4 regions of the Synechococcus sp. MU1643 genome follow, and region 4 is predicted to be linked to each of the others. Evidence: predicted binding sites of a transcription regulator. Region 4 holds the regulator's gene; each other region holds the start of a gene.
What was found. The regulator NtcA, encoded in region 4, controls nitrogen genes in cyanobacteria. The targets are predictions, from matches to a motif close to GTANCNNNNGNTAC.

Region 1 (7,034 bases), on a different contig from region 4:
AGCAAGCCGATCCGGTGGTTGCTGAGACTCGGAACAGGCTTGCAACGGAGACTCGTGAACTGCAGTGATCTTCGCGTCTCGTGGGAAGGTGCTCAAAGGACAACGTGGGACAGCGGTGGATCAGCGGGATGAGTTCACTCGCTGGATGGACGTTCTGCTCCAGCGCGCCAAGGAAGCTGGATTGGAGGGAGAAGTGCCAGTGGCAGCAGTGATCCTCGATGGACAGGGACGAGCCATCGGCCATGGACGCAACCGGCGCCAGAACCACAGGGATCCCCTAGGGCACGCCGAACTGGTGGCCTTGCAACAGGCAGCGACCGTTCAGGACGACTGGAGATTCAACAACTGCACCCTGATCGTCACCCTCGAGCCCTGCCCCATGTGTGCAGGGGCCTTGGTGCAAGCCCGGATGGGAACAGTGGTTTTCGCGGCAAAAGACCCGAAACGAGGAGGCCTAGGGGGAAGCCTTGACCTCTCCACTCATGACAGTGCTCATCACCACATGAGGGTGATTCAGGGCGTGCGCGAACCTGAGGCGAGGGGGCAGCTGGAACGCTGGTTCAGGCAGCGGCGGCGACAGAACCGCTGAAACGAGGCAGCTCTGTCTCAAACAGGTTGAGCAACCGGTTCACGTTTTCAGGGTTGGAGTTGTAGCCCATCAGACCGATGCGCCAGATTTTTCCAGCAAGGCTGCCGAGTCCGCCACCAACCTCGATGCCGTGGTTGTTGAGCAGGTGTTGGCTGAAGGCCTTGCCATCCACACCATCAGGAATGCGAACCGTAGTAAGGGTGGGCAATCGGCGGTCGGCTGGGACATGCATTGAAAGACCGAGGCTTTCAAGACCACTCCAGAGCATCTCAGCATTGCTGCGATGGCGTGCCCAGGCCTGATCGAGACCTTCCTCTGCCAAAAGACGCAGAGCCTCGCGCATGCCGAAGTTCATGTTGACCGGCGCAGTGTGGTGATAGACGCGGTCGCTTCCCCAGTATTGATTCAGCAGGGAAACATCCAGGTACCAGTTGGGAACCTTGCCCTGACGGGCGGTCATCTTGGCCTCAGCACGGGGACCCATGGTGAAGGGGCCGAGTCCGGGAGGGCAGCTCAGGCCTTTCTGGCTGCAGCTGTAGGCAAGATCAACCTTCCACTCATCGATGTAGAGCGGCACACCTCCCAGGGATGTAACGGTGTCGAGCAGCAGCAGGCAACCATGCTTCCGGCAGAGGACGCCAATGCCCTCCATGGGTTGGCAGACGCCCGTCGAGGTTTCGGCATGAACCATCGCAAGGATGGCGGGCTTGTGCTCAATCAGGGCAGCTTCCAGCTCATCGAGGGAAAACCACTCACCCCATGGCTTCTCAATGGTTTTCACCTCAGCGCGGTAGCGGCCTGCCATGTCAGCCAGTCGCAGGCCGAAGTATCCCTTGACCGCCACGAGAACGGTGTCTCCAGGTTCAACGGTGTTGGCCAAGGTTGCCTCCATGGCAGCACTGCCGGTGCCGCTCATCGGAAGCGTGAGGCGGTTGTCGGTTTGCCAGGCGTAACGCAGCAGCTCTTGAACCTCACCCATCAGCTCCACGTAGAGAGGATCTAGGTGACCAATCGGCGTTCTCGACAGAGCCTCCAGAACCGTTGGATGGGCATTTGAGGGGCCGGGTCCAAGCAAGAGGCGGTCGGGTGTGCCGATCGGTGCAAAGGCTTTGCGGTGACGATCGTCAACAGGAAGGAGTGAGTTCGTCGTCGCCAAAGCCCTGATCATTCTTTCGTAATAATGAGCCTACGCAGTCACGCCCCTCGGAAGGGATGAGGAAAGCGCAATTGCAATCTGTTCGAATCTTGCGTTGAACCTTCGGGCTCAGCGCTGACGCACGTTGGTTTCACCAAGGCCTTTGGCCAGATGATCAAACGGCTGAAGAACGGTGGCGAGCTGATCAGATGCAGCACCGTTAGCTAGAAGCATCTCAGAGACAACTTCGCCCAACAAAACGATGCTGCGAACTGTTGGACCGGTGGGTACGCCCAGACTCTTGTAGGTGTCGTCGAGTCCGTTCAGAACACGCTCATTGAGGATCGTGGAGTCACCAGCCACCAGGGCGTAACTGGCGTAACGCAGGAAATAGTCCATATCCCTCAGGCAGGCGGCGAGCCTGCGCGTGGTGTAAGCATTGCCGCCAGGCAACAGCAGGTCGGGCTCATCCCGGAACAAGCGCTGACTGGCTTCACGCACAATCTCGGCAGCAGACCCGTTAATCAGCTCAACGGCCTGAATCCGCAGCGTGGATTCATCTAGGTACGCATTGATGCTGTCGATCGCCGAACGATCGAAATAGCGACCTAACTGGTCGTAGCGACCGATCAGACCGCTGATTGCATCGCGCATGTCCCTGAATCTCCAGAGGATTCCCAGGGGAAGTTAACACCGTTGAAGCGGTCAGATCCTTTGGCAGGCCTGCATTTCAGCCAAGTTGACAGAAACGGTTACGCAGTCGCCGTTTAGCGGTTGGAACGTACCCCTTGATACAAAATGGTGACTTGTGGCTCTTTACGGTCACATCACTGCACAATTCAGTCGAGCAGTCCTTTCTTATGTCGAAATCCCCCCAGGACGTCCTGCGCCAGATCAAGGACGAAGGCATCGAACTGATCGACCTCAAATTCACCGATCTGCACGGCAAATGGCAGCACCTCACGGTCTGCACCGATCTGCTAGAGGAAGAGTCCTTCACTGAGGGCCTTGCTTTTGACGGCTCATCCATTCGCGGATGGAAAGGCATCCAGGCCTCCGACATGGCCATGGTGCCGGACCCCAATTCCGCCTGGGTGGACCCTTTCTACCGGCACAAGACCCTGAGCATGATCTGCTCGATTCAGGAACCACGCACCGGCCAGCCCTATGAGCGCTGCCCCCGCGCCCTGGCCCAGAGAGCTCTGAACCACCTAGCCAGCACCGGGCTGGCCGACATGGCTTTCTTCGGTCCTGAGCCGGAGTTCTTCCTCTTCGACGACGTCCGTTACAACTCGGCCGAAGGTGGCTCCTTTTACAGCGTTGACACCATCGAGGCAAACTGGAACACCGGACGCATCGAGGAAGGCGGCAACCTCGCCTACAAGATCCAGGAGAAAGAGGGCTACTTCCCTGTCGCTCCCAACGACACCGCTCAGGACATCCGCTCCGAGATGCTCCTGCTGATGAGTCAGCTAGGTATCCCTACGGAGAAGCACCACCACGAGGTGGCCGGCGCGGGCCAGCACGAACTCGGCATGAAATTTGCTGAGCTGATCGAGGCTGCCGACAACGTCATGACGTACAAGTACGTCGTTCGCAACGTGGCAAAGAAGTACGGCAAGACGGCCACCTTTATGCCCAAGCCGGTCTTCAACGACAACGGCTCCGGCATGCACGTGCACCAAAGCCTTTGGAAGGGCGGTCAGCCCCTGTTCTTCGGCGAAGGCACCTACGCGAATCTCTCGCAGACGGCCCGCTGGTACATCGGAGGCATCCTCAAGCACGCTCCCGCCTTCCTGGCCTTCACCAACCCCACCACCAATAGTTACAAGCGTCTGGTGCCCGGTTTCGAAGCACCCGTGAACCTCGTCTACTCCGAAGGCAATCGCTCTGCAGCAGTGCGGATCCCGCTCACCGGCCCGAGCCCGAAAGCCAAGCGTCTCGAATTCCGATCGGGTGATGCCCTGGCCAACCCCTATCTCGCCTTCAGCGCCATGCTGATGGCTGGTCTGGACGGCATCAAGAACCAGATTGATCCTGGCGATGGCGAAGACCGCGACCTGTTCGAACTGGCAGCTGAAGAGCTGTCCAAGATCGCCACGGTTCCTGCGTCCCTCAACGGTGCGCTAGAAGCGTTGAATGCCGATCGCGCATTCCTCACCGCTGGCGACGTGTTCAGTGACGACTTCATCGACAACTGGATCGACCTGAAGTACGAAGAGGTTCAGCAGCTGCGCCAGCGGCCGCATCCCCACGAATTCACCATGTACTACGACGCCTGATCAGCGCACATACATTCCACGGCCCGCCTCCCTGGAGGCGGGCTTTTTTGTGGACTGCAAAGCACGCGATTGCGCGTCACATTCGCTGGAATAGCATTGTTGTATTGATCCGCGATGGCATCAACGCCCCTGAGCAAACTTGCGTACCAAACGCTTCAGCAAGGCAAAAGCATCGCGGGCCTGGCCCACAAAGAGCTGAGTACCAAGCTGATGGAGCTTCTGGCTCCAGATGCCGTTCCGAAAACGGAACCCGTGTCCGCCGAAGTTCTTGGAGAGCTCCGCTTGGACATGAGCAAGCTCCAGGAACAGGACTGGCAAGATGCCGAACAGGGGGTCTACCCCGAACAGTTGTTGTTCGATGCTCCCTGGCTCGACTGGGTTAGCCGCTACCCGCAGGTTTGGATGGATCTTCCCTCCACCTGGGATCGACGTCGAGAGCGCAACGTGCGCGATCTGCCTAAGGAGACCGACAAAGAGCTTTACCCCGAGTACTACCTCCAGAATTTTCACCATCAAACCGACGGTTACCTGAGTGACCACTCGGCAGGTCTCTATGACCTGCAAGTGGAAATTCTCTTCAATGGCACCGCCGATGCCATGCGAAGGCGGGTCTTGGCTCCGCTGAAACGAGGCTTGAAGCACTTCGCAGACCGTGCTCCCGGCTCTTTGAAGATTCTCGATGTAGCCACCGGCACGGGCCGGACATTGCAGCAAATCAGAGCTGCCGCGCCCCACGCGCAGCTCATCGGAACCGATCTTTCCGAGTCTTACCTGCGTCAAGCCAACCGCTGGCTGAATGACGGCGATGCATCGCTGGTTCAGCTGATCCGTGCCAACGGAGAATCCCTGCCATTGGCGGATGGATCGGTTCAAGCCGTTACCAGTGTGTTTCTGCTGCACGAACTGCCGGCAGAAGCCCGCCAGAACGTCCTGAACGAGGCCTGGCGTGTGCTCGAGCCTGGTGGTGTGTTTGTCCTGGCCGACTCTGTTCAGATGGCTGACTCACCCAAGTTCGCCGCAGTGATGGAAAACTTCCGGCGTGTCTTCCATGAGCCGTACTACCGCGACTACATCGGCGATGACATCGACGCCCGCCTCTCAGCTGCAGGGTTCGAAGGCATCACCGCGGAAACTCACTTCATGACGCGGGTCTGGTCCGCACGCAAACCCATCGCAGAGGCCAGCTGAGGGGATTCCCTGACAGGGTCCCTTGCACGAACGGCTGCGAGCCATAGGGTGTGATCGATTCCGAAGGGAACTTCATGACCAATCCCTTCTGGCTGCGTTGGCTTCAGGGCTGGACCTTTCAGGTGGTGCTGATGGAAGGCCATGTGCAGGTGGAAGCCCACGGTTTCGGGATCTGCCTGCGCACGGCAGTGGTGCCGGGGGAAAGTCCTCAAGCAGCGGCCGATCGTTTGGTGTTATCTGAAGATCGACGCAGGCGGGCTCTGCACAATGCCTGGCTTCGCGGTCAGGATGTGGCACAGCCCACTGAGATGTCAGCCACTGAAGAGATTGCCCCTTCCTCCAATTCGCTGGTGGTGGTTGGCTAGGCCCATTACCAACAGGTGAGCTGTTCTCCTGATCTATTCAGAGCTAAGCAAGAAACCAAGCCAAGCCAAACCCTGCTCCACCGAAGCGCAATGCCCTTCAGAAGCGCTCCCCAGACGCTGGTAAAAACGCCCAGCCCACGGGCCGTTGAGTGATCGGATTCACAGCAAGTTTTCGGCGCTGAACCCATCTCAGCGCCGCAACATCCGATCGGGCATGGGCCTGACATTGCCCTTCCAACACCAGCCGTAAGGCATGGTGCAACCAACGCAGTTCACGAACGCCTGGTTGACCTTTGCGCTGCTCCACTCCATTGCACCAACATCACCCGAAACTAGATCGATCTGCTGATTCAGGGATGACTTCACCCGACACCCCATGGCCTGATTCCGCCACAGCCAAGGCGGAAGAGCTGCATCAGTTGCTCCGCATCGGAGATCGCGACTGGCATCAGCTCAAGAGCAACAGACAGCGCCGTGGAGCTGAATTATTGGCGGCAGCGATGGTGCAACTGCTCCGTCAAGGAAACAGCGCCGACGTGGAGAACCTGACCCAACAGGCGCTCGGGTGGTTCAAAGGAGAGTTGAAGGATCCGGGCTGCCCGCGTCACTGACCGGCCATCGGCAGGCCAGCTGCAAGCGATTGCCCCGCCGGCTCCAGCGCACATCATCAAAACATTGATGGATCAAAAACAAACCACGGCCGCTGGCAGCATCGAGGTTCGACGGCAGGGTTGATGTGCGTGACTGTTGTGGGAGGCCGAAACCCTCATCCTGAACCTGCCAGACCATCCAATTGGGCGTAAGGATGCGGCGAACACGGAGCTTCTTGGCGGGGTTCTCAGCGTTGCCATGGCGAACGGCATTGACCAGGGCTTCATGCAATCCCAACTCAATCCGCTGAATGGTGAGACCACAACCAACCGGCTCGGTCAGCAGCTCCAGCAGAGGAGCCAGCTGAAGGGTCGACGGCAAGGTGAACTCAGCCCAGCGAAACCTCTTGGACGGCACTGTGGGGCCCTTGACGTCGGTCTTTCGAACTTACCGTTGATTGGAAGCCCCGTCAGGATCTGCGGGCCACAAGCGCCGGATGATTCAACAGGGAATCCATCAGGCGAACGCCACGGAGCTGATTGATCAAGGGCATGTGCCCCTCAGGAGCCTCGATCGACCAGGTAAAGGCACCGGGATAGCGGGTCCAGACGCCATCGCATTTCCAGCCAATCCGGGGCCAAAGGCGTTCATAACGCCCATCGAGGGCTGACAACAACTGGGACTGGGCTGTGAAGCCAAAGCGACCTTGGGAATACACGGTCCAGAGTCGATCGAGACTGACCAGATCAACGCCTGACATCGGCGCTACTTCTGAGAAATAGATGTAGCCCCGTTTCACGGCGGCATCACCGGCTAATTCGCGCAGGCACTGACTGGTGATGCGATCTGCCTCCTCAAAGTTCTGATGGAGCAGCTCCTGCTGC
Region 2 (7,034 bases), on a different contig from region 4:
GCAGCGGCGCCAAGACCGCTATAGCGAGGAGCGTGATCCAGCCGCCGCTGCGTCAACCCATGCGGAAATGGCGTACCTGGGGGGCTGAACCGTCGTGATCGTCACCGTTTTTGCGTGATGCTCCCGGTACAACGGGGCAGCTGAAGGATCCAAAAGGATCCATCGACATGTTTGAACTGCTGGCCTACGAGCGCTTCCGCGACACCCCGTCGGTTCGTTTTTTCGACGTCACCGTGGACACCTCGAATGCGCGCGACCTGGTGATTCACAGCGGCCCGGCCGTGTCGCCTCCCAATGATCCTGAGAGCGGAGCCTGGCAGTTTTATCTGCATCCCCATCAGGAAGACAATCTGCTTGCGGCCAGTGGCGGCAGAACCTTCTTCTTGGTGAACCTGGCCTGGGAAAAGCCATTTCACATCGTTCGGCTCGAGAGCGGTGGTGACATCCTTCGTATCCCCCCCGGCACCTTCCACCGCTCGATCTCCGATCCCGATGGTTCCGTCGTTTTGAACCAGGCGGTCCGTGAGGAAGGCGCTTCTCTGGTGCAGGAATTTCGCGTCTACAACAGCGCTGAGATTCCGGCCTTGATGGCAGCCACCCTGAGCTCGGCTCCGAAGCCCCAGTTGCATGGGGTGGAACCTCTGCTTCAGGCGGCCTGAACCAGGTTGCGTGAGGAGGTCTCCGTTCCGGAGCTTTCCTCATTGATTTGTATCTGCCAATTCAGTTCACTTGTGGTTCCGGGGGGACCACTGAAGCTGCCGCTCACGGCTGCGGTGAGTTCCGGCTTGGACGAGGTGGCCAGCACCACATAGCGATCGTTGACTTCCATGCCGGCACTGGGGTCAAAGCCGCGCCAGCCCGCTCCTGGCAGATAGACCTCCGCCCAGGCATGCAGGTCGTAGTCCTTCGGAGGAGGTTGCTGCAGTTGATAGCCGCTCACGAAGCGGGCGGGAAGACCCACCACGCGGCAGCAGGCCACCATCAACATGGCCAGATCACGGCAGGAGCCGATCCGCTCGCGCAGGGTTCGGCCCGCGGGCCAGGCCGGCCCCACATGGCGTTGTGTGTATTTCACCCGCTCTTGAATCAGTTCAATCAGTTGCTTCAGAAAGGCCAGGGTCTGCTGGTTGCTTCCCATCAGCGCTTCCTGGGTGAGCTCGATGGCCGCAGGTTCGTGCTGGCCATTGGGCAACCAGCCTTCCAAGGCTCCCTGCAGATCGCTGTTGAGCTGGCCTTGCGGGTAAGGCAAGGGTGGTTCGAGTCCGTTGAAGCAGCTCTCTAGCGGAGGTGCCGGTCGGGTCTCCACCAGGCTGCGGGCTTCAAAGATCAGTTCATCTGTGCTGCCCAGAAAGCGGAGCCGTTGGATTTCGTCGCCGCTGGCGGCCACCAGTTCCCGACGTTGTTCCGGTTCCGGCAGCACGCTGAGTTGATGCTCCAGAAGGGTCTGGAAACCTTGCCCCCGGGGTCTTAGACAGAGGCGATGCTCCCCCAAATACACCGGGGCTTCATACCGATACGTCAGGCGGTGAACGATGAGAGCGCGCATGCGGGATCGGTGGGAACGGAACTGAGGTCGGCGCTGGTGAAGTAGCGGGTCTGGATCAGGCTGTGGAGTTGATTGAGGTCCTGCTGAAGCTGGTCAATGGCTTCATGCAGACCGGCCTCGATCAAGTTGTCGATCCGCACATAGCTCCAGCGGGCCAGGAGCTGTCCGCGCAAGCAGTCGAGGTCATCTGGGGTGTCTTGGCTCGGGTGCTGCTGGATTTGTTGCAAGGTGTCGCTGATGCCCTGGAGGCAATACCGCACCGACCGAGGAAAGCTGGGATCCAGCAGCAAAAAGCGGGCCACCGCTGCAGGGCTGATCGCTTGCTGCACGCTCTGTCGGTACATCTGATAAGCGCCCGCTGTGCGCAGCAGGGTGATCCACTGCAGTTCATCCAGCACGCCGCCCACCTCCTCGGGGGAGGGCAGCAGCAGGAAGTATTTGACGTCGAGGATGCGGGAGGTTTTGTCGGCGCGTTCGATCAGACGTCCCAGCTGACTGAACAGCCAGCTCAGATCACGGCTCAGGGTGGTGTCGGTGATCCCGTACATGAGCTGGCAGCCACGCCGAATGATCCGCAGTTGCTCCTGCACCGGTTCCCGCCAGATGTCTTCGTCGTCCTGCAGGGTCCAGTGCAGATCATTGATCTGCTCCCACATCTCCGTGGTGATTACATCCCTGATCTGCCGTGCGTTTTCCCGGGCCATCGCAATGCAACTCACGATGCTGTTGGGATTGCTGCGGTCTAGTAGGAGGAAGCGCACCACCTGTTTCGGCGTGGCATCGGGATAGGCCGTATCAAAGCGGTGGCGATCCCCCGTCACCTCCACCAAGGGCAGCCATGGCTCGGCGCTGCCCGGAGGACAGTCCAACGCCATCGCTTCGCTCACTTCCAGAAAACGCGAGATGTTTTCGGCGCGTTCCAGATAGCGATTGATCCAGTAGAGCGAATCGGCGACGCGACTCAACACGGCACAGCCTCCTTTGGCTGCGGTGCTGCTATCCGTTGGTCGTCGACGATCCAGGTGTCCTTGCAACCGCCCCCCTGGGATGAATTCACCACCAGTGAGCCCCGCTTGAGGGCCACCCGCGTCAGCCCCCCTGGGCTCACCCAGTTGCTGGCGCCGCGCAGCACATAAGGGCGCAGATCCACGTGGCAGGGGTAGAGCTCACCGTCACTAAGGGATGGCACGGTGGAGAGCTGCAGCGTGGGCTGTGCGATGAAATTGCGGGGATTTTCACGGATCTTGGTGTCGAAGTCAGCCAGTTCCGATCGGCTGGCCTGGGGGCCGATCAGCATTCCGTAGCCCCCGGCTTCCGCCACTGATTTCACTACTAGTTGCTCGAGGTGTTCGAGCACATAGCTCTGATCGTCTGGCCGGGCACAGAGATAGGTGGGAACGTTCTCGATGATCGGCTCCTCATCGAGGTAGTAGCGGATCATTCCCGGCACATGGGCATAGATCAGCTTGTCGTCGGCGACGCCGGTGCCAGGAGCATTGGCGATGGCGACCCGTCCTTGCCGCAGCACATCGATTATTCCCGGCACCCCAAGCATTGAGTCCTTGCGGAACACGGTGGGATCAAGAAAATCATCGTCGATGCGGCGGTAGATCACATCCACGGGTTCGAGGCCACTGGTGCTGCGCATCCACACCCGGCCGTCTTCGCAGACCAGGTCGCGTCCCTCCACCAGTGCAATGCCCATCTGCTGGGCCAGATAGCTGTGCTCGAAATAGGCGCTGTTGAACACCCCGGGCGTCAGGATTGCCACGCGGGGGCTGTCACTCCAGGGCGCCAGGTCCTGAAGGGTGCGCAGCAGATGGGAGGGATAGGCGTCGATCGGTTGAACGGCACGGCCCTCGAACAGGCCAGGGAACAACCTTTTCATCACCCGACGATTCTCGAGGAAATAGGCCACCCCCGATGGACAGCGCAGGTTGTCTTCAAGGACACGCCAGGTGCCATTGCCGTCGCGAATCAGGTCGAGCCCGGAGATGTGGCACCAGCGGTTGAGGGGCAGACTGATGCCCTGCATCTGAGGTCGCCAACCGGAGGAACTTTCCACGTCTTCACGCGGGATCACACCGTCGTTGAGGATCTGCTGGGGGCCGTAGATGTCGGCGAGGAAGCAGTCGATGGCTTCCAGGCGTTGCAGTAGTCCCCGCTCCAGGGTGATCCAGTCGCTGCGGCCGATCAGTCGGGGCAAGGGATCGAAAGGAAGAATCCGTTCACTGCCCTTGAGCCCGGAATCGTTCAAGCGGAAGGTGGCGCCGAGGCGACGCAGCAGCTGGCTGGCCGAGGCATGGCTGCGGTTGAGCTCGGGTAATCCCAGCTGCCCCAGTGATGTGAGCAGAGTGGCCAGATCGTCGCGAGGTCTCTCCGTTTCACTGCAGAAATATTCGTCGAAGCCGACCGTGGGTTTGTAGTCGGTGAACATTCCGATGGTCTGCGCGTATGTCATCCAAGGCGTCGCCGCAACCCCCTTTGGGTGTAGTTGCTACACATTCCGCAATTTCAGGTGACATGGCGCTGATCGCTTGATGTTTGGGTATCCGTAGGCACCTGTATGGAGGGCGCAGGGCGAGGGCTTGGTGCCTCCTTTGCTTATCTGTTTTTGGATTTCAAACGCTCTTCGCCTTGGATGAATTGCTCTGGGCCCGACTGATCTTTGCCCTTGGTGCCGTTGTGACTGCGGCGACGGTGGTGATGATTCTGCGCGGACATATCTATTGGAACCGCAGGGGGTCGACGGATGTCCGCTGACTCGGTTCCCTTCCTTCAGCCCGGGATCGCCTGGGCGTTGGTGGTGCTGTTCTCTGTTCTCTGGGTGGCGCTCGGGATTACCTGGGGCCGGCGCGGTCAAGGCAATGCCGACGACTACATGCTGGCGGGGCGCAACATCGGGCTGGCCCTGAGTACGGCCACGTTGATGGCTTCCTGGGTCACCGGCAACACCACCCTGCTCGCCCCTGAATTTGGCTACAAAACCGGCCTCTGGGGCATGTTCAGCTATGCCCTGGCCGGGCTTGGCCTGATTTTGTTCGCCCCCCTGGCTTCGCGGATCAAGCAACTGATGCCCAACGGGCGCACCAGCGGCGACTTCATTCGCCTGCGCTACGGGCGTCTGGCCTGGTGGGTGTTCATGCTGATCACCGCGGTCTACACCCTGGGCTTTCTGATGACCCAGGCGATGGGTGCTGGCCTGCTGCTGCAGGCCCTTTCAGGCTTCGATTACCACGTGGGAATGGTGGTGGTGATTGGTGTCGCCACCGTGTACACCCTGTTCGGCGGGATGCGGGCCGTGATCGGCACCGATTTCATTCAGTCGCTGTTGATCATGGTGCTGCTGGCGGTGGTGGCGGTGCTCGCCTTCCGGCAATTCCCTATGCCCGAGGTGCATGCTTCCTTGCTGGCTCGGCATCCCGATCGGCTTGATCTGCTGTTGCCGGCGGGCTTGTTGATTGCCTGGAATTCCGCCCTCTTTTCCATGGGCGAAGTGTTTCACAACAACATCTGGTGGTCCCGGGTCTTCGCCAGTCGGCGTTCGGTGGTGATGACCTCTTTTGTATTGGGGGGAATCGCCTGGATGAGCGTGCCGATGGTGACGGGTTCCATCGGCCTGGTGGCCCTGGCGCGTGAGTTGCCCCTCGAGCAGGTGAACATGGTGTTCCCAGTGATGGCGGCTGATCTGCTCGGGGCTGGCGGTGCGGCTTTGGTGTTTGTGGTGGTGTTTGCCTCGCTCACCTCCACCCTGGACTCGCTGCTGGCGTCCACCGCCGATCTGCTGGCGGAGGATGTCTATTTTCGCCTGTTGCGGCCCCAGGCCAGTGACCTGCAGTTGAAGCAGGCGGCGCGGCTGATGGTGGTGGGGTTGGCCGTCGTCACCCTGGCGCTCTCCTGGCCGAGGTTGGATTCGCTGGCGTCGGTGCTGTTCTTCACCGGTGCCCTGGTGGCCTCCACGGTCTGGCCTGTGGCGTGCGGTTTGTATTGGCGCACGGCCAACCGCACGGCTGCTATCGCGGCCATGCTTGCCGGCAGCGTTGTGGGCCTGCTCTCCTATGTACTGATCGCGCCCTATTGCGCTGCTGTGTTTTCGGCGGCCGTGTCGGCGGTTGTGATGCTCATGGGCAGTCGGATCTGGCCGGAACGCTTTGACTTCACCTTGTTGCAGGAGGAGGGATGATCCAAACGGTTCCTTTGATGGCCGGCCTCGTTGGTCTGTCTGGCTTTCAGTTTCTGCTGGTTGCCAGTCAGTTCGCCCTGGTGCTGTCGGTGCTTGTGTTGCTGCTGATTTGGTGGGTGGAGTGGCGGGATGGTCGTGTGTGGTGACGCCTGCAAGTGTTAGTAACCAGCTGAACATTTTTTCCGGATCTTTGCTTAAGAAGCTGGTTCTTCGTGGACGCAGGAGTGTGGTTGTTGTTACCGGTAAAAGATGTAGTTCCTGGCTCTAGCACTCGTTCTGGCAAACAGGGTGTTGATCCGATTCCGCTATGGCACAGGTCAAATCAGCAGATGTGGACGCGTCGTCGGTCCAGATTCGGTTTGAGCCGATGGGGCCCGATGTCTACGGGCAGAACCAACCTCAGGAGCTGTTGGCTGCGATTGCCGAAGACGTTGAGCCTTTGAAGGATTTGGTGGATCAGCACGTGGTGTCGATCCAACCGTTTCGCCCCGAGGCTTTGTTGCAGGTGTTTCGCCTGGCGGCGAAGTTTGAGAGCAATCCAGATCGCTATTGCCGTCACAACACGCCACTTACCGGCAAGATTCTGATCAACGCGTTTTACGAACCAAGCACCCGCACCCGGCTGTCTTTTGACAGTGCCTGGCACCGACTCGGCGGTACCTCCATCAACATCACCGACAGGGCCACCACAGGGATTGCCAAGGGCGAGTCTCTCGAAGATGTCGCCCATATGTTCAACAACTATGGCGATTGTGTGGTGCTTCGGGATAGCGATCCCGGTGCCGTTTATGCAATGACGTCCACCCTTCGGATCCCGATCATCAACGCCGGAAATGGGATCGATGAGCATCCCACTCAGGCGATGGCCGATCTCTACACAATCTTCAAGTGGCGGCCCCAGCTCGCTGAGTTGGATGTGGCACCCGCAGATCGGATTCGCATTGGGATCGTCGGGATTCCCTCGCGGATGCGAACGGTTCGCTCCCTGTTGAGGATCCTGGCCAAATTCCCGCAGACGGTGGACGAGGTGGTGGTGATTCACGCCCCCGGGTTGGAGCCGGATCAGCCGCTGTTCGATCCAGGACAGTTGGGGGAGCTTGAAGCATGTGGGATGAAAGTGCGCTCCAGCACCGATCTGCAGGCTGAAGTGCCCGACTTGGATGTCGTTTACATCAACGCCATCGCCTGGGTGGGCGATTCCTATGAAGTGCACGGCGGAGGATTTCGCCTCACCCGCGACATGCCATTCAAACCGGAGGCGATTGTGCTCCATCCCTTGGCGCGGGGAGCGGAACTCAGCACCTG
Region 3 (7,034 bases), on a different contig from region 4:
GTGGAAGTGCCGGAGACGATCCTGATTGGAGGCGTTCCGTTCGAGCGTTATCGGATGGTCAAGCTGCTCCGCCAAGTGCAGAGTTGATCGAGCATGGCTTGGGCTTGGCCCGTTTGCAGAGCAGACGCTGCCCGTTGAATGCCCTGTTCTAGGGATTCACTGCAGCCGGAGAACCACAGATAGGCGCCGGCGTTCCAGCGCACAGCGTCACAAAGAGGGCCTTTGTGCTGCATGGCGTTTCGCGCCTGATCGGCCCAGGTGTGGTCGTCGGCCCATTCCACATCGGCGGCGTGACAGCCATGGTCACGGGGGTGCAGGATCAATCGTTCGGCGTTGCCGTTCCGCACCCGGGCCGTGATGCAGGCCCTGCCGATGGGCAGGTCGGTTCCTCCTTCCAACCCCTTCACGGTGAGGACATCGGTTTCGTCGGCTTGCCTAAGGGCTTCCCAGGCGCGGGCTTCTGTTGGTGGGTGGACAAAGCCACTCACGAGAAGGTGGTCGCCTTGGTGGGGTGTCCACAGCAGTTCCAAGCTGGCAACCGGGGGACGCTTGCCCAGCTCCTCGCGGTAGCCGATCAGGGTTTCCGCGATAGGGAAGTGGTCCGGTTGGTGGATCAGGGCGAAGCCGTTCTGCTGGAACCCGTCTGCAACGGCGCTGATCGGCAGGCCTGTGAGGTCGAGATTGAGAAGACGGAACAGATCAACAGCGGTGACGCCGTATTTGATCGGCATCCGGTCACCGCCCTGCAGAACCACAGGCTGACCACAGGCCAGCAGCACCAGCGCGGTGAGCGGGTAAATAGGCGCTGTGCGCGTGCGCCCGTCATAGGGCATGCCGAAACAGAGCGGTGTTCGACTGCCAGCGGTGGATTGCAGCACCGGTCCGTGGGTTCGGTAGGTGTCGAGCATCCCCGTCAGTTCTTGGGGTTCGGGCCGTCGGATGCGATGGGCAATCAGGAAGGCGCCGATCTGTGCGGGCGTCGCTTCGCCCTGCAGCATCAGCTCCATGGCATCAGCCGCTTCCTCTCGACTCATGCCTTTGCTGGTGTGTTCACCGCTTCCCACCTTGCGCAGGTGCTGCTTGAAGCGGTCGCGGCCGGAGAGAACTTCGCTCGTCAAAGGTCCGGCCTCAAGCTGTGGTCAGTCTTCAGGAGCGACTGACCCGGCAGGGGTAGCAATTGCTACGAAAGTTCAGGGCCTGCTCAACCGTGATAGCCCTTCGAAGCTGCCATGACGTGGATGCTGGGGGTGGTGGCGTCCTTCAGCGTAATAGAGCCGCTCCAGAATCAGTTGGGGAGCGGTTGTTGGTTGAAGAAATTGCTCCTGAAGCAGGGTTGCCATGGATTGGAAAAATTGGCTCATTTCAACTTTCCTCTTTAAAGCTAATTTCACTCGCAGTATGGGCTTGTTGGCTGTGCTTGTTGCTTCAAAACAGGCTGTTGTTTTGTAGTTAATGCTTCATTGTTAGGTCAGCGTTTGCGCAACAGTTCCATTGCTGCTGAGACGTTCCAGCTTGGAACGCTGTTTTTGAAGCGGCAATAACAACTTTCTCTTCAATCATGACTGTTACTGCTGCCTTGATGGCTGCCAAGAAAGCAAAAGGCATGAGTTTTGCCGATCTTGAGTCGGCGATGGGCCTTGATGAGGTCTGGATTGCTTCCTTGTTCTACGGACAAGCCACGGCCTCCAAGGAAGAGGCTGAAAAGTTGGCTGAGCTGCTCTCCCTTGATTCGGCCATCACCGCTGCTTTGCAGGAGTTCCCAACTAAGGGAAGCCTCGATCCGGTGATCCCCACTGATCCCCTGATCTATCGCTTTTACGAGATCATGCAGGTCTATGGAATGCCCCTGAAAGATGTTATTCAGGAACATTTTGGTGACGGCATCATGAGCGCGATCGACTTCACGCTTGATGTTGACAAAGTGGAGGATCCCAAAGGTGATCGCGTCAAAATCACCATGTGCGGCAAGTTCCTGCCTTATAAAAAGTGGTGAACAGCCAGTTGTCTTGATTGAAGACATCAAGGCCCCGCAACAGCGGGGCTTTTTTATTGGCGGAATTGTTGGCGTAGTTGGGTGCTGGCCATTTTGCGTCGACTGTCGTCATTCAGGTCCTGGCTCAGTTCCACTAAACAGTGCTGACTGGCAGGTGTAGCGATGCAACCGAGCGCGCGGAAAGCGGCCTCGGCAACAGGCAGGGAACCGTGGCGACACAGGTCTGCCAGTTTTTCGCTGATTAACACGCCATCACGGCGTTGCAGAACTCGAATCGCGGCCATAACGACTGGATCTCGAAAATCATTCAAAACCTCTTGGCAGAACTGCAGCAGTTCGCGGTCGTCGAGGCAGTGGGACCGGAAGCTGAGCAGTTGAAGTCCGGCAAGTCGGTGCAGTTGGCCCGGGTGATGCAGGCAATTCACCACCACGGACTGCGGAACTTCGGCGCCCCAGCAAGCCAGAGCTTGCACCACCATCAGGTTGGCGTCCTCGTCGTCCGAGGTTTGCTCGAGTTGAGCCAACAACCAATCGCGGGCTTCGCTCTGGTGGCACAGCCCTGCAGCCATGACTAAATCGGGCAGAACCCCATGGCTGGCGAGGAGTTCTTGGATCACGGGCCAGCCGCACTCGGCCTGCATCCCCAGTTTTTCGCAGAGGGCTCGCCGCAGATCAATAGAAAGGCTGGGGGAGTAGACCTCCCCCAGCCAAGCGGGCTCCAAAGGAGCGCGTCGTGATCGAGCGAGCCTTTCCCAGAGAACGGCTTCGTCGTTCATGGATGGATCAGCGGGCACCCAGTTCAGCAGCGAGCTCACGCTCCAGTTTTTCATCGTGCTCGGTGGGAAGCACGTTCTCCATCCGAGTGCGATGGGTGCTGTAGAAGAGCATGCCGATGAACACCATGCCGCCTACGATGTTGCCGAGGGTGACTGGTAGGAAGTTCCAGAAGATCACCTTGGTGAAGGGGACGCCTGAACCGAGAATCGGGCCTGCGGTGTGCAGGAACTGATTCACAACAATGTGCTCCATGCCCATCGATTGGAAGGCGGTGATCGGAAGCCAGCAGGCCAGGATCTTGCCGGGAACGCTCTTGCTCACCAGAGCCATGGTCACGCCCAGGCAAACCAACCAGTTGGCCACCAGTCCACGCAGGAAGGCGAGGAAGAAGCCCATGCTTCCCAGGGCCTCGTACTTCTTCTCAACGTTGATTTGATTGAGGGCCATGATCTTCTGAGCCACGGCATCCCAGATCGGTGGGCCGACGTTGTCAGCAGCGCCGTCCATGGTGCCGCTGGTGAGGCTGATGGCCATGATCACGGCCACAACAGCGGTGCCGATCCAGTTGCCGATCCACACCCAAACCCAGTTGCGGAAGGTGGCACCCCAGGTACTTTTGCCAGCCCAGGTGGCCATCGGTAGCAGGGCGAAGTTGCCGGTCACCAGCTCCATGCCGAACAGCACGATGCTGGCGAAGCCGAAGGGGAAGAGCAGCGAACCCACGAAGGGGGCTTTCACGGTGATGCCCACGGTGAGGGCCAGGATCACGGCCAGGCCAAGGATGGCTCCGGAGTAAAAGCCACGGATCAGCAGGTTTTTAACGCTGACCGTTGATTTTTTGCCGCCGGCGGCAATCATGCCGTCGACAAGCTCATTGGGTAGGACGTAGTCCATCGGATGAGATTGAGAGTTGGACAAAGGTTTTGATTTCAGCCGCTGATGCGGTTCATCAGGCGGGAGAAGAGATCAGGGCTGCCGCCCTGACGGTTGATGGCGGCTCCATCGCGACCACTGGCGCTGAGCCAGTTGACGAAACGAGAGAACACGTCGTTACGGTTGGCCATGACGGTGAGGGGGAGTGATCGATGCGGGGAGCCGTGACTTCAAAAGGAAGCGTCACGGTGACCGCAGCGATCAGGCCTTGGGGGTGGCCCCGAACTTGTCGATCAGCACCTCTTTGAGAGCGGCCTTGATCTCATCGGCGGGGATGGCCTTGCGGTGGATTTCACCGACCGTTGGGTTGGCGCCTTGGGATCCGCCAAGGGTCATCACGTATCCCTCACCCATCACGCCTTCGCTGTTCTTGGCCTTGGTGCCGGTGAGGCCGATGGCACCCATGTAGGCCTGGCCACAGGTGTTGGGGCAGCCGGTCCAGTGGATCTTCAGCTCCTCAGGAAGATTGAGCTCCTGGTCAAGTTCCTTAGCTGCTTCAAGCGCTTGGTCCTTGGTGTTGGTGAGACCAAAGCCGCAGTAGGTGTTGCCTGTGCAGGACACGGTGCCAGCGGCAATGGTCCCTGGCTCCAGCGGGAAGCGCTGCACCAGGGCGTCGGCCTTCAGGGCCTCGAGCTTCTCGTTGGGAAGTCCCAAGAGGATCACGTTCTGATCTTCCGTAAGACGCACCTCGCCATTGCCGTAGTTGAGGCTGGCGGTCGCGAAATCCTGCAGATCCTTGGCGGTCAGGCGACCAACAGGGATATGCAAACCGGCAAAGGAGAGGCCTTCTTGCTTCTGAGGGTGTATGCCGTAGTGGGAGCGGGGAGTGGTGTTGAACACGGACCCGGGATCGGGAGTCAACGGACCGAAGAGTTCTTCCACCTGGCTGCGGAACACGTCGTGGCCCACCTGATCCAGGTAGAGGCGGAAGCGGCCTTTGGGGCGCTTGTCGCGCTCACCGTTGTCCCGCCAGAGCCGGATCACGGCGTCGGTCATCTTGCAGATTTCGTTTGGCTTCACCCAGGCGTCCAGAGGAACGGCATAGGCATTCATCTGCGATGACAAAACACCGCCGATCCAAACACCAAAACCCATCACCCCATCCCGTTCCACGGGGTGGAAAACAATGTCGTTGTGGAGCAGGAAGTTGTCCTTCGCACCAGCAACGGCGGTGTTCCACTTGCGGGGCAGATTGGAATACTCCGGGTTGCCCTGGCAGTTGTTGGTGAGGAAGTTCTGCAGCTCGGTGGTGTAAGGCCGCGTGTCGACGATCTCGTTGGGATCGATGCCGGCGATGGGGTTGCCGGTGACATTGCGGGGATTGTCGAAGCCGGATTGGATCGTGCTCAGACCGGCTTCCTTCAGACGCTTGAGGATTTCCGGCAGGTCGCCCAGCAGCACACCGCGCAATTGAAGGTTCTGACGGGTGGTGATGTCGCAGCTGCCGTTGTCGCCATAGCGCTCAACGATGGAGCCAACCACCCGCAGCTGATCGGCCGTCAGCACGCCATTGGGCACCCGTAGCCGGAGCATGAATTTGCCTGGCGTTTTCGGACGCCAGAACATTCCGTACCACTTCAAACGCAACTGAAGGTCGGTTTCATCCACCTGCTCCCAGCCGAGTTCAGCGAATTTTTCGATTTCGCTGCCGACCAACAGGCCATCTTTGGCCGCCTTGTTTTGCTCGATCTTGTTGAGCTTCTTGCCATCCAGGTAAGGCCTAGAGGGAGAGCTAAGGGTCATAAGTCGATTAACGAGTGGGCGGATTGATTGCTCAAAGACGAGGCGCGAATCAATCGAGATGGCCCGAAGACCGGCAACGCTTCAAAACGAAGGGGAGCGTTGGGTTGATTGAATAAACACCGCGAAGGCAGCCTTGGTCCGTAACAAAGGGAACACTTTTGGTGTTGATCACTTCCAGGGCTTTGTTCTCTTAGATTTGTAAAACCGGCTACATCTGACGGTTCCCGCGAGGCCGTAAAAGGCAACCTGATTCGTCCTCAGTATTGGCGTCCGATTTCGCCAACCATGCGCACTGCTCCGGCCCGGAGCATCTGCCAAACCCGCCTCATCGCAGCGAAGTCTCGGTCGAGCTCGGAGGGTCCGGTGGGGCGGTCGAAGCTTCGGTCGTACCGGTCGTACCGGGCCTCCCTGGGCTCGTATCCCCCGCTGTACCGGTCGTCCCGGTTGTTGTACCGGTCGTACCGCTCAATGCGTCCCTCCCGAGGCTCCCGGTAGGAGCGGCTGTCCAATGGGGCACGATCAAAACTACGGCGGGGTGCCATGACTCATCCAACGTTCACAACGAACCGATGACATCAGCCAGTGCGGTCATCGATCCGTGGCCATTGCTACGGAATGACGCTTCCGATGCAGGGCGGCATGGGCTGCATCTGGTGGTGCATGGCCGCAGTGGCGGTGTTGTGCCTGACTGTTTGGCCTCCCTGCCTGATCTCCTGGCTCAGCGGCGCTCGGCGCCCGTTCAATTGGAGGTGCTGACGGCTGAACAGCCTGTGTCGCCGCTTCCCCAACCCTCTTGGCTTGTTCCGTTGCTGCTGTTGCCTGGGGCGCATGCCCGAACTGACGTGCCGGCGATTCGGAACAGGCTTCGCGGGGCTGGGGCCAATGTGCGTTTGCTGCCCTTTCTGGGCTCTTGGATCACCTGGTGGAACGCTGTGCTTTTAGTCCTTCCGGCGTCTGATCGCGCTGATGCCGTGCTGGTGCACCATCCCCTTCGCCCGGGGGTGGCGGATCGCTTCCTCGCGATGCTCGCGTCTCGCCTGGCCTTGCCGTTGGTTGCCTTTGATGCCTGGCCCGAGTTCCAGCGGCGCCATTCCCGTGCCCGACCACTCCCGTTGACTCTCGCCCCCAACCGCATGACGGAGGCGTTAAGCGAAGCTGGAGGATTGCCTCCTTTGCTGGAGCATCCCCCCACCCGCCAGGCCCTGATCGATCTGCTTGCTTCTCTGCCGTGACCACTGCTGAACAAACCGGAACCGTTTATCTGGTGGGAGCGGGTCCCGGCGATCCCGAGTTGCTCACGCTGAAGGCGCATCGGCTGCTGAGCCAGTGCGATGCCCTGGTGTATGACTCGCTGGTGCCTAAAGAGGTGCTGGATCTTGTGCCGGCGTCCTGCGAACGCCGTTTTGTTGGCAAGCGTCGCGGACACCATTCGGTGCCACAACCAAGCACCAATGCCGTGCTCGTTGAAATGGCTCAGAAGCACAGCACGGTGGTGCGCTTGAAGGGGGGTGATCCCTTTCTCTTCGGCCGTGGAGGAGAAGAAGCGGCTTACTTGGCGGAGCGCAAAATTCCTGTTCAGGTGGTGCCT
Region 4 (7,034 bases):
CCCGGGTGGTGTGCGGCTTTGCCTGCGGAGCTGCGTCAGTGGTTCCCATCGATGCCGCTTCAACTCGTGCCGGTGGCCTTGGAGCGCTATGTCGACGCTTGCCTGCTGAAGCTGCTCAATGCGGGGTCAGCACGCTGCTGTTGGACCCCCGGTGCGGGGTGGAGTGTCCGCAGGCAAGCAGATTCCGATGCTTCTGATGCAGTGGTGATCGCCCCGGGGGAACTCGTCTCCCTGGTGGTTGATCAGTCCTCGTGATCGTCGAACGGGTCGTCGAGTGCTTTTGATGGAGGTCCAAAGGCCTGGTACACACCAAATCCGGTGAGTCCGAACAAAACAGCGAGTACGCCAATGGCGACGGACAGGGCTGGGGACGACGTTTCCATCACATCTCTCGACAGGATCAACCCCGAACCGGAGTCGGCCCCTACAGTATCGAGACTTCAAACCACCCGAGACCCGGCGTCCCCATGGCACAACGCACCCGTCTGGGAGACCTTCTCCGCCCCCTGAACTCTGAGTACGGCAAGGTGGTTCCCGGTTGGGGCACCACTCCGGTGATGGGCATCTTCATGGTGCTGTTCCTGGTGTTTCTGCTCGTAATTCTTCAGCTGTACAACAAGTCCCTCATCCTCGACGGCATCAACGTGAACTGGAACGGCCTCGGCTGATCAGCACCCATGAACATCTTTGGCGTCGGTCTCCCCGAAATGGCGGTTATCGGCGCCGTTGCTCTTTTGGTCTTCGGGCCGAAACGCTTGCCAGAACTTGGCCGGACCCTCGGAAAAACCCTGAAGGGCTTCCAATCTGCGTCCAAAGAATTCGAGCGCGAGATCAACAAAGCCATGGCTGAACCTGAGGTGTCCGGTGACGTTGCGAAGCCGGCCGAAGAACTTCCCCCCAGCGACTGAGTTGTTCCAGCGGTATGACCACTGATTTAAAGCTGGTGGTGGGACTGGGCAATCCGGGGGCGAAATATGCAGGCACTCGCCACAACATCGGCTTCATGGCCTTAGAGCTTTTGGGTGAGCGCTCTGGATTCAGTTTTCGTCAGCAAGCCAAGTTGCATGGTCTTGCAGCAGATACAGGGGTCGGTGAGCAGAGGCTGCGCTTGCTGATGCCTCAGACCTACATGAATGACAGCGGTCGTGCAATTCGTGCTGCCCTTGATTGGCTCGGCCTGGAACCCCACCAACTGCTGGTGCTGGTGGACGACATGGATCTTCCGCTCGGTCGTTTGCGATTGCGGGCCCAGGGCAGCGCCGGTGGCCACAACGGCTTGCGCAGCACCATTCAGCATCTAGGGACTCAGGCGTTTCCCAGGCTGCGGATCGGTATTGGTGCGCCGGCTGAGAATCCTGCTGAGCGTCGCGCTCGAACGGTGTCCCATGTTCTAGGACCGTTTAGCAAGGTGGAACAACCTTGTGTAGGCGCTGTTCTTGATGCTGTTCTGGAAGGGATTCAACGTCTTCAGCGCCAGAGCTTTGATTGTGCTGGAACCTGGATCAACGGCTTTCGCTATGACCTGGAGCCGGTCGACTGATGCCGGCTCTCCCGGCGACAACGGCCCATTTGCGGGTGCTCCGCCAGTGTTTTCAGGCCAAGTGCGTGGAGGGTGAAGTCTCAGCTGGAGGCTTCGAGTGGCAGTTCTCCTGGGCCTTTGACCGCGGCGAATTGATGGTGGAGCCGTCCTTGGGACGAGCCCTTATCGAGGATGCCCTTCGGCGCTTTTTGGTGCGTTCTGATTACAGGCTGGAACCGGGGGGTGACTACACCTTCATGGTTAGGGCCAGGTTCTGAGTGAGAAAGTGGGAGCAGGCTCCGGCCATTTCAGGCGGCACTGCAGGTGCTCCTCGAGCATGACCAAAGCGGCCACAGCATCCAGATCCACCGGCGGAATGCGCAGCCCTCCCGGCAGCATCCGTCGCCAACCTCGAGCCGGCCATAAGGTCCAGTAACGCTGTCTTGCCCTCAGCGTTGTTCCATGTTCAGAAATCACGGTGAGATGGCCCAGCCGTTCCAGTCGCTTGATCCAGGCTCGGCTGCCTGTGCCGTCACCGATCAGGATGCGGTCGAGAGCTTGGTCGTGATTCCACTGCTCCAGCCAGGGTTCCACAGCGTCCGGGGCCAGCACATGCCCTTCGCGTACAAGGCCGAGCTGAAGATCAGCCAGCACGAGACCACATTTGCAGCGGCCTGGATCGAGAACGGCCACCCGTTTCATGGGGATGCCTGAATTGTGACGACGACAGGATCGGCGCTGTTGCTGACCCCTGCAGAAATCACTTCCAAGCCCATGGATTGGCTGGGTCCTTCCATAAGGTTCTGGGCCAGTCGGGAGAGGGCTGATCCATCGAACCGAAGGCCCTCGCTCAGCGATCCCCGTCGCTGCACCTCGGCATAGGCCGAGGCCAAGAGAAGGTTCAGCCGTGTGCGAATGACCTCTGGTGTGCGTTCATTCGGTTGCAGTGTGGTGGTGGCCAGCACGTCTCCGCGTTGGGCCACTGGCCGGTTGGGACGCACCTCGGGGAAGGCGTAAACCGCTGTTTCACCCCGCAGCACATTGGTGGCGGAGCGCAGCGAGATCACCCAGGTTTCCGGTTTGCGGATGATGCTTTGTAGGCGTTCCACATCGCTGCGCGGAACGCGGATCAACTGGCGTTCGGGGGCTTCGCCAGGTCGCACTTTCCCGTAGGCGTTGAGATTGGCCTCCTGCAAAAGCCTGTCTACAGCCTGTTTTGCCTGGTCCGGGGCATCGAGTCGAACCGTTGCTCTCGCCAAGGTCTGTCCGCTGCTGATCACCACCGATCCACGCCTCAGGGCGACCAGATTGCGTTCCAGTTCCTTGAGTTCCTGCTCACCGGCACGGATGCGGCTGCGAACGCTGTTGAGTTCGGCTTCTGTGCGCTGGATGTCCGCATCGCGGGTGGCGATGTCTTGGCTGAGGCGTTCACGTTCAGCTTCGAGTTGGGCCCGCTCTTTCTGGAGAGGAGCCAGTTCAAGGCGCAGGGTGTTGGCCCGTTGCTGCGCTTGCTTGAGTTCTGCGGCGATTCGCTTGGTTTCCGTTTGGGTCTTGTCCCGTTCCCGCTCGGCTGCCTCCAGCTGTTGCCGGCTGTCCTGGAGTTTCTCCTGCAGGGCATCCAGTTCAAAAAGGCCCACCCGCAACTGCCGGCTCACCAGCAGCATCAGGCCAAGCGAGAGTGCGCTGATCAGGCTGCCAGTCAGCACCGTAATTAAAACTGCGGTGCGCCTTGGGCGCATCTTGAACAAACTCAGTCGCGCTCTGCCGACGCGGCTGCCCAACCGGTCGCCCAGTGTCGACAGCACGCCCCCGAGCACAAGCAGAACCAGGATCAGTGCCCAACCGCTCATGGCTGCAACCGTCGGGCGATGGCCGGACTAGCTGAAACGTTTTGCCAGTGCGATTGGATCCAGAACGGTGATTTTCTTGCGGTCAATCTGAACCAGACCGGATTGACGCAAGTCTCCCAGCAGACGTGTGATTGTGACGCGTGTTGAGCCAATTGCTTCGGCAATGGCTTGATGAGATAGACGCAGGTCGATGGTGATGCCCAGCTCATCCGCTACTCCGAAATCCCTGCATAGCACAAGCAAGAAGCTCACCAGCCGGGACGACATGTCCCTGTGGGTCAGGGTTTCAATCATCGTTTCGGTCTGCAGAATTCGGCTGGAAAGACCCTGCAGCAAGCGCAGCCCAACGCTGGTGTCGGCTTCAATGGCGGCCTTCACGGAGGTCGCCGGCGCCGTCACCATTTCAACCCGAGTGAAGGCCACAGCATGGTAAAAACGATCGGATCTTTGTCCGGTCAGCAGCGACAGCACTCCGAATAGGCTGTTTTCGCGAAGCAAGGCCACGGTGATTTCTTCCCCCGATTCGTAGACGCGGGATAGACGCACGGCTCCCCGGCGGATCAGATACACCCGTTCTGCGGGATCTCCGGGGAAGAAGATAGTCTTGTTGCGGTCCACTAGTTCACTGCTGGCGCCATCGAGATCCCGGATGATCTCCAGGAGAGAACGGTTGGCAGGTTCTGCCCTGGTAGTTGGAGCCACCATCTGTGGGGCGTATCGGCTGAAACCTCGGCTACCTGTCATGACAACCACCTGATGAAGCGAAGCTACGAAGCTGGCGGTGGCCGCCATGTAGCGGTTATTACGTAACGCTGCTGTGATCGTTGAAGGCCTGACGTTGCGCCTGCATCAGGGACGATAATCCCGGCTCGGCTAAATCCAGCAGCTCATTGAGTTGGCTGCGGCTGAAGGGCGCTCCCTCAGCAGTTCCTTGGATTTCCAACAGACGTCCATCGCCGGCCTGCACAACATTCAGGTCCACCTCAGCTCGGCTGTCTTCGCTGTAGTCCAGATCCAGTAAGGACTGGCCACCCACCAAGCCGACGGACACGGCCGCCACCTGGTCGACCAGGGGTGATTGCTCCAGGACTCCTTGTTCCACCAGTGATCGGCAGGCCTGCTCCAGGGCGAGCCAAGCCCCGGTGATCGAGGCCGTCCGGGTGCCGGCGTCCGCTTGGATTACGTCGCAGTCGATCAGCAAGGTGCGTTCACCAAGGCGCTCCATATCGATCACGGCGCGCAGGCTCCGGCCGATCAATCGCTGAATCTCCTGGGTGCGACCCGAGAGTTTCATCAGCTCCCGTGATTGCCGTTGTGGGGTGGATCCGGGCAGCAGCCGGTATTCGGCGCTGAGCCATCCCAACCCTTCTCCCTTGCGCCAGCGGGGAACCTTGTCCTCCAAGCAGACGCTGCAGAGCACAGCGGTTCGGCCGGTGTGAACCACAAGGGAGCTCAAGGCAAACCCCATGGGATTCCAGGTCACCGAGAACGGTCGCAACTGCTGCGGGCGACGGCCATCAGCGCGGTGTTCAGGGGAGTGGCTCATCGGTGGTGTGCAGTTCGTCAAGCCTCGCAGGCGGTTGGTTCTCGTCCTGTCCAAACACCATGGGTGGTGTTAATCCTCTTGTTGAATGTGATCTCGCCGCTAGATTCAAGGTCTCGCCGGGGTCGCCCGGACAGATGCTGACGTGATGACCACAAGCCTCGCTGACCCCCAAGCCTTCCAGAACTCCCTGGAGCGGGATCAGCAGGCTTTGCAGCGGGCGGGCCTAAGGCCCTTGCCTCCTCTCTCTGATCCGCCACCCCTACATCTGGTGGCTCCAGAAGGGCAGCTGCAAGTGCATACAGCGCCCTACCGAGGCAGCTTCGCCAATGTTCTGAGTCAAGCCATGCGAGCTGCCGGCTTGGGTAGTCGTGTTCTGATCAGTCAGTTCCTCAAAGGGGGCGTTCATCAGGGACCGGCCGGACGAGTTAAGCTCTGTGGAAGGCTTGTCTGGCTGCGGCCTGAAGTGCCTCTCTGCCTTTCCTCGCCTGGCTATCCCGGTGGCGCGGAGGCTGTGGCTAACGTTTGGTGCATCTGCCGCCAGCATCTGATCCAGGGAGATCTCGACCAGCTGGTCTTGGATGAAATTGGCCTTGCAGTGGCCTTCGGATACCTTGATGAAGCGGACGTCATTTCAGCCCTTGAGCAGCGGCCCGCTTCGATGGATGTGATCATCACTGGACCTGCAATCCCCTCCGCTGTGGTGGAGATGGCAGATCAAGTCACGGAGTTGCGCCGAGGTTTCTGATGCTCAAGTGCGATCGCTGGATCACTGAACAGGCCGGGCAGGGAATGATCGAGCCATTCCAGAGTGGTTTGGTCCGTCACCTTGAGCCGGAGCAGAAGCTGCGACCGGTACTCAGTTTCGGTTGCTCGTCCTACGGCTACGACCTGCGCCTGTCTCCTCAGGAATTTCTGATCTTCCGGCATGTTCCTGGCACGGTGATGAACCCCAAGCGGTTCAACCCTGCCAACCTCGAGCCCACCCCTCTTCATGAGGATGAAGACGGGCGCTACTTCATCCTTCCGGCACATTCTTACGGCCTCGGTGTGGCGTTGGAGAAGCTGCGTGTTCCTCCCAACATCACCGTGATCTGTTTGGGCAAGAGCACCTATGCCCGCCTTGGAATCATCGTGAACACCACCCCAGCTGAAGCGAGCTGGGAGGGTCACCTCACCCTTGAATTCAGCAACAGTTCCGGCGCTGACTGCCGGATCTATGCCGATGAAGGTATCTGTCAGCTGCTGTTTTTCGAGGGTGATCCCTGCTCGACCACCTACAGCGATCGACAAGGCAAGTACCAGTATCAGCCCGAGAGAGTGACGCTAGCCAAGGTCTAGATCTCTCTTGGTTAAGGAGCTAAACGCGCCCGGTGCAGCCTGCTTTTTTCGTACCAGGCTGCGAATTCAGGGGCCCACTCCACCATGTGGGGCCACATCAGATCGCAAAGCTGGCGGATCTCCAACTGGGCATCAAGCTTGGCCCGCAGATCCATGAAGTGCAGGAACGCCCGCAGGCTGAAGCTCACCACAAAGTGCTGGCGGTAGTCGAAGGGAAGGATGCCGCGGGCATGCTCTTCGGAGAAGCCCGCCTTGAGCAGATCCCTGTAGCGAACGGCAGCGCTTCGGCACAGATCGAGGTCCTGTTGACGTAGCGCTTTGGTGTAGGCGTATTTCTTGCCCTGCCGATCGCTGTACTCGCCGGCAGGCCGCAGATAAAACACTTCTTCTAAGTCTAGGACTCCATCCGCTGCACGGCAGATGCGTTCACCGGTGTAACGCATCGATTGCACATCGAAGCTCACCCCAACCCGATGGGTGCGGGCCTGCTGCATCACCGAGTGCGGGAACCAGCCCACGTTCAGCACGATCTGCGCATGCTCCATCGGGCCGTAGTGGCCGCGCTCTCCAGACAGCAGACGTTTCACACAGATCTCTCCAGCCCGCTGCTCATCGGGCCAGTTGGCACGATCTCCTGCCACGAACCCTTCGCTGTAGTCCTGATGCATGGCGGCGTACACGCATTGCTGCGGGTTCGGCGTAGCTGCGATCAGATCGACCCGAAAGCGGTCCATGGGAGCGTCAGAGTGACGAGTTGTGGTGATCATGGCGAGGCGTGTCA

Region 1: a site for NtcA is predicted at 2,506-2,519, ahead of glnA (type I glutamate--ammonia ligase). Genes of this name have one in related genera too.
Region 2: a site for NtcA is predicted at 4,095-4,108, ahead of FZX09_RS04960 (circularly permuted type 2 ATP-grasp protein). Genes of this name have one in related genera too.
Region 3: a site for NtcA is predicted at 1,446-1,459, ahead of cynS (cyanase). Genes of this name have one in related genera too.

The regions. Positions count from the first base shown of each region.
Region 1 covers NZ_VTKY01000001.1:586,137-593,170, forward strand. Annotated here, with positions in the region: gene FZX09_RS03480 (pyridoxal-dependent decarboxylase) at 1-45, opposite strand, end outside; gene FZX09_RS03485 (nucleoside deaminase) at 146-589, shown strand; gene FZX09_RS03490 (alanine--glyoxylate aminotransferase family protein) at 561-1,757, opposite strand; gene FZX09_RS03495 (allophycocyanin subunit beta) at 1,854-2,378, opposite strand; gene glnA (type I glutamate--ammonia ligase) at 2,585-4,006, shown strand; gene FZX09_RS03505 (class I SAM-dependent methyltransferase) at 4,121-5,194, shown strand; gene FZX09_RS03510 (copper-binding protein) at 5,269-5,559, shown strand; gene FZX09_RS03515 (DUF6439 family protein) at 5,916-6,170, shown strand; gene FZX09_RS03520 (ATP-binding protein) at 6,130-6,567, opposite strand; gene FZX09_RS03525 (GUN4 domain-containing protein) at 6,620-7,034, opposite strand, start outside.
Region 2 covers NZ_VTKY01000002.1:145,702-152,735, forward strand. Annotated here, with positions in the region: gene moaA (GTP 3',8-cyclase MoaA) at 1-88, shown strand, start outside; gene FZX09_RS04945 (redox protein) at 168-659, shown strand; gene FZX09_RS04950 (transglutaminase family protein) at 647-1,546, opposite strand; gene FZX09_RS04955 (alpha-E domain-containing protein) at 1,519-2,514, opposite strand; gene FZX09_RS04960 (circularly permuted type 2 ATP-grasp protein) at 2,508-3,983, opposite strand; gene FZX09_RS04965 (sodium:solute symporter family protein) at 4,299-5,729, shown strand; gene FZX09_RS11905 (hypothetical protein) at 5,747-5,875, shown strand; gene FZX09_RS04970 (aspartate carbamoyltransferase) at 6,037-7,034, shown strand, end outside.
Region 3 covers NZ_VTKY01000002.1:126,199-133,232, forward strand. Annotated here, with positions in the region: gene FZX09_RS04820 (GNAT family N-acetyltransferase) at 1-87, shown strand, start outside; gene FZX09_RS04825 (anthranilate phosphoribosyltransferase family protein) at 48-1,118, opposite strand; gene FZX09_RS04830 (cyanate hydratase) at 1,191-1,340, opposite strand; gene cynS (cyanase) at 1,559-1,993, shown strand; gene FZX09_RS04840 (HEAT repeat domain-containing protein) at 2,047-2,769, opposite strand; gene FZX09_RS04845 (formate/nitrite transporter family protein) at 2,777-3,664, opposite strand; gene FZX09_RS04850 (hypothetical protein) at 3,700-3,834, opposite strand; gene FZX09_RS04855 (ferredoxin--nitrite reductase) at 3,905-5,446, opposite strand; gene FZX09_RS04860 (hypothetical protein) at 5,704-5,988, opposite strand; gene FZX09_RS04865 (DNA mismatch repair protein MutS) at 6,016-6,678, shown strand; gene cobA (uroporphyrinogen-III C-methyltransferase) at 6,675-7,034, shown strand, end outside.
Region 4 covers NZ_VTKY01000006.1:29,280-36,313, reverse strand. Annotated here, with positions in the region: gene FZX09_RS09655 (glycoside hydrolase family 38 C-terminal domain-containing protein) at 1-255, shown strand, start outside; gene psbN (photosystem II reaction center protein PsbN) at 243-383, opposite strand; gene psbH (photosystem II reaction center phosphoprotein PsbH) at 468-668, shown strand; gene FZX09_RS09640 (TatA/E family twin arginine-targeting protein translocase) at 678-908, shown strand; gene pth (aminoacyl-tRNA hydrolase) at 923-1,540, shown strand; gene FZX09_RS09630 (DUF3146 family protein) at 1,540-1,797, shown strand; gene FZX09_RS09625 (resolvase) at 1,781-2,221, opposite strand; gene FZX09_RS09620 (DUF3084 domain-containing protein) at 2,218-3,369, opposite strand; gene ntcA (global nitrogen regulator NtcA) at 3,397-4,113, opposite strand; gene rph (ribonuclease PH) at 4,172-4,915, opposite strand; gene FZX09_RS09605 (cob(I)yrinic acid a,c-diamide adenosyltransferase) at 5,061-5,660, shown strand; gene dcd (dCTP deaminase) at 5,660-6,253, shown strand; gene thyX (FAD-dependent thymidylate synthase) at 6,265-6,987, opposite strand; gene FZX09_RS09590 (thioredoxin domain-containing protein) at 7,032-7,034, opposite strand, start outside.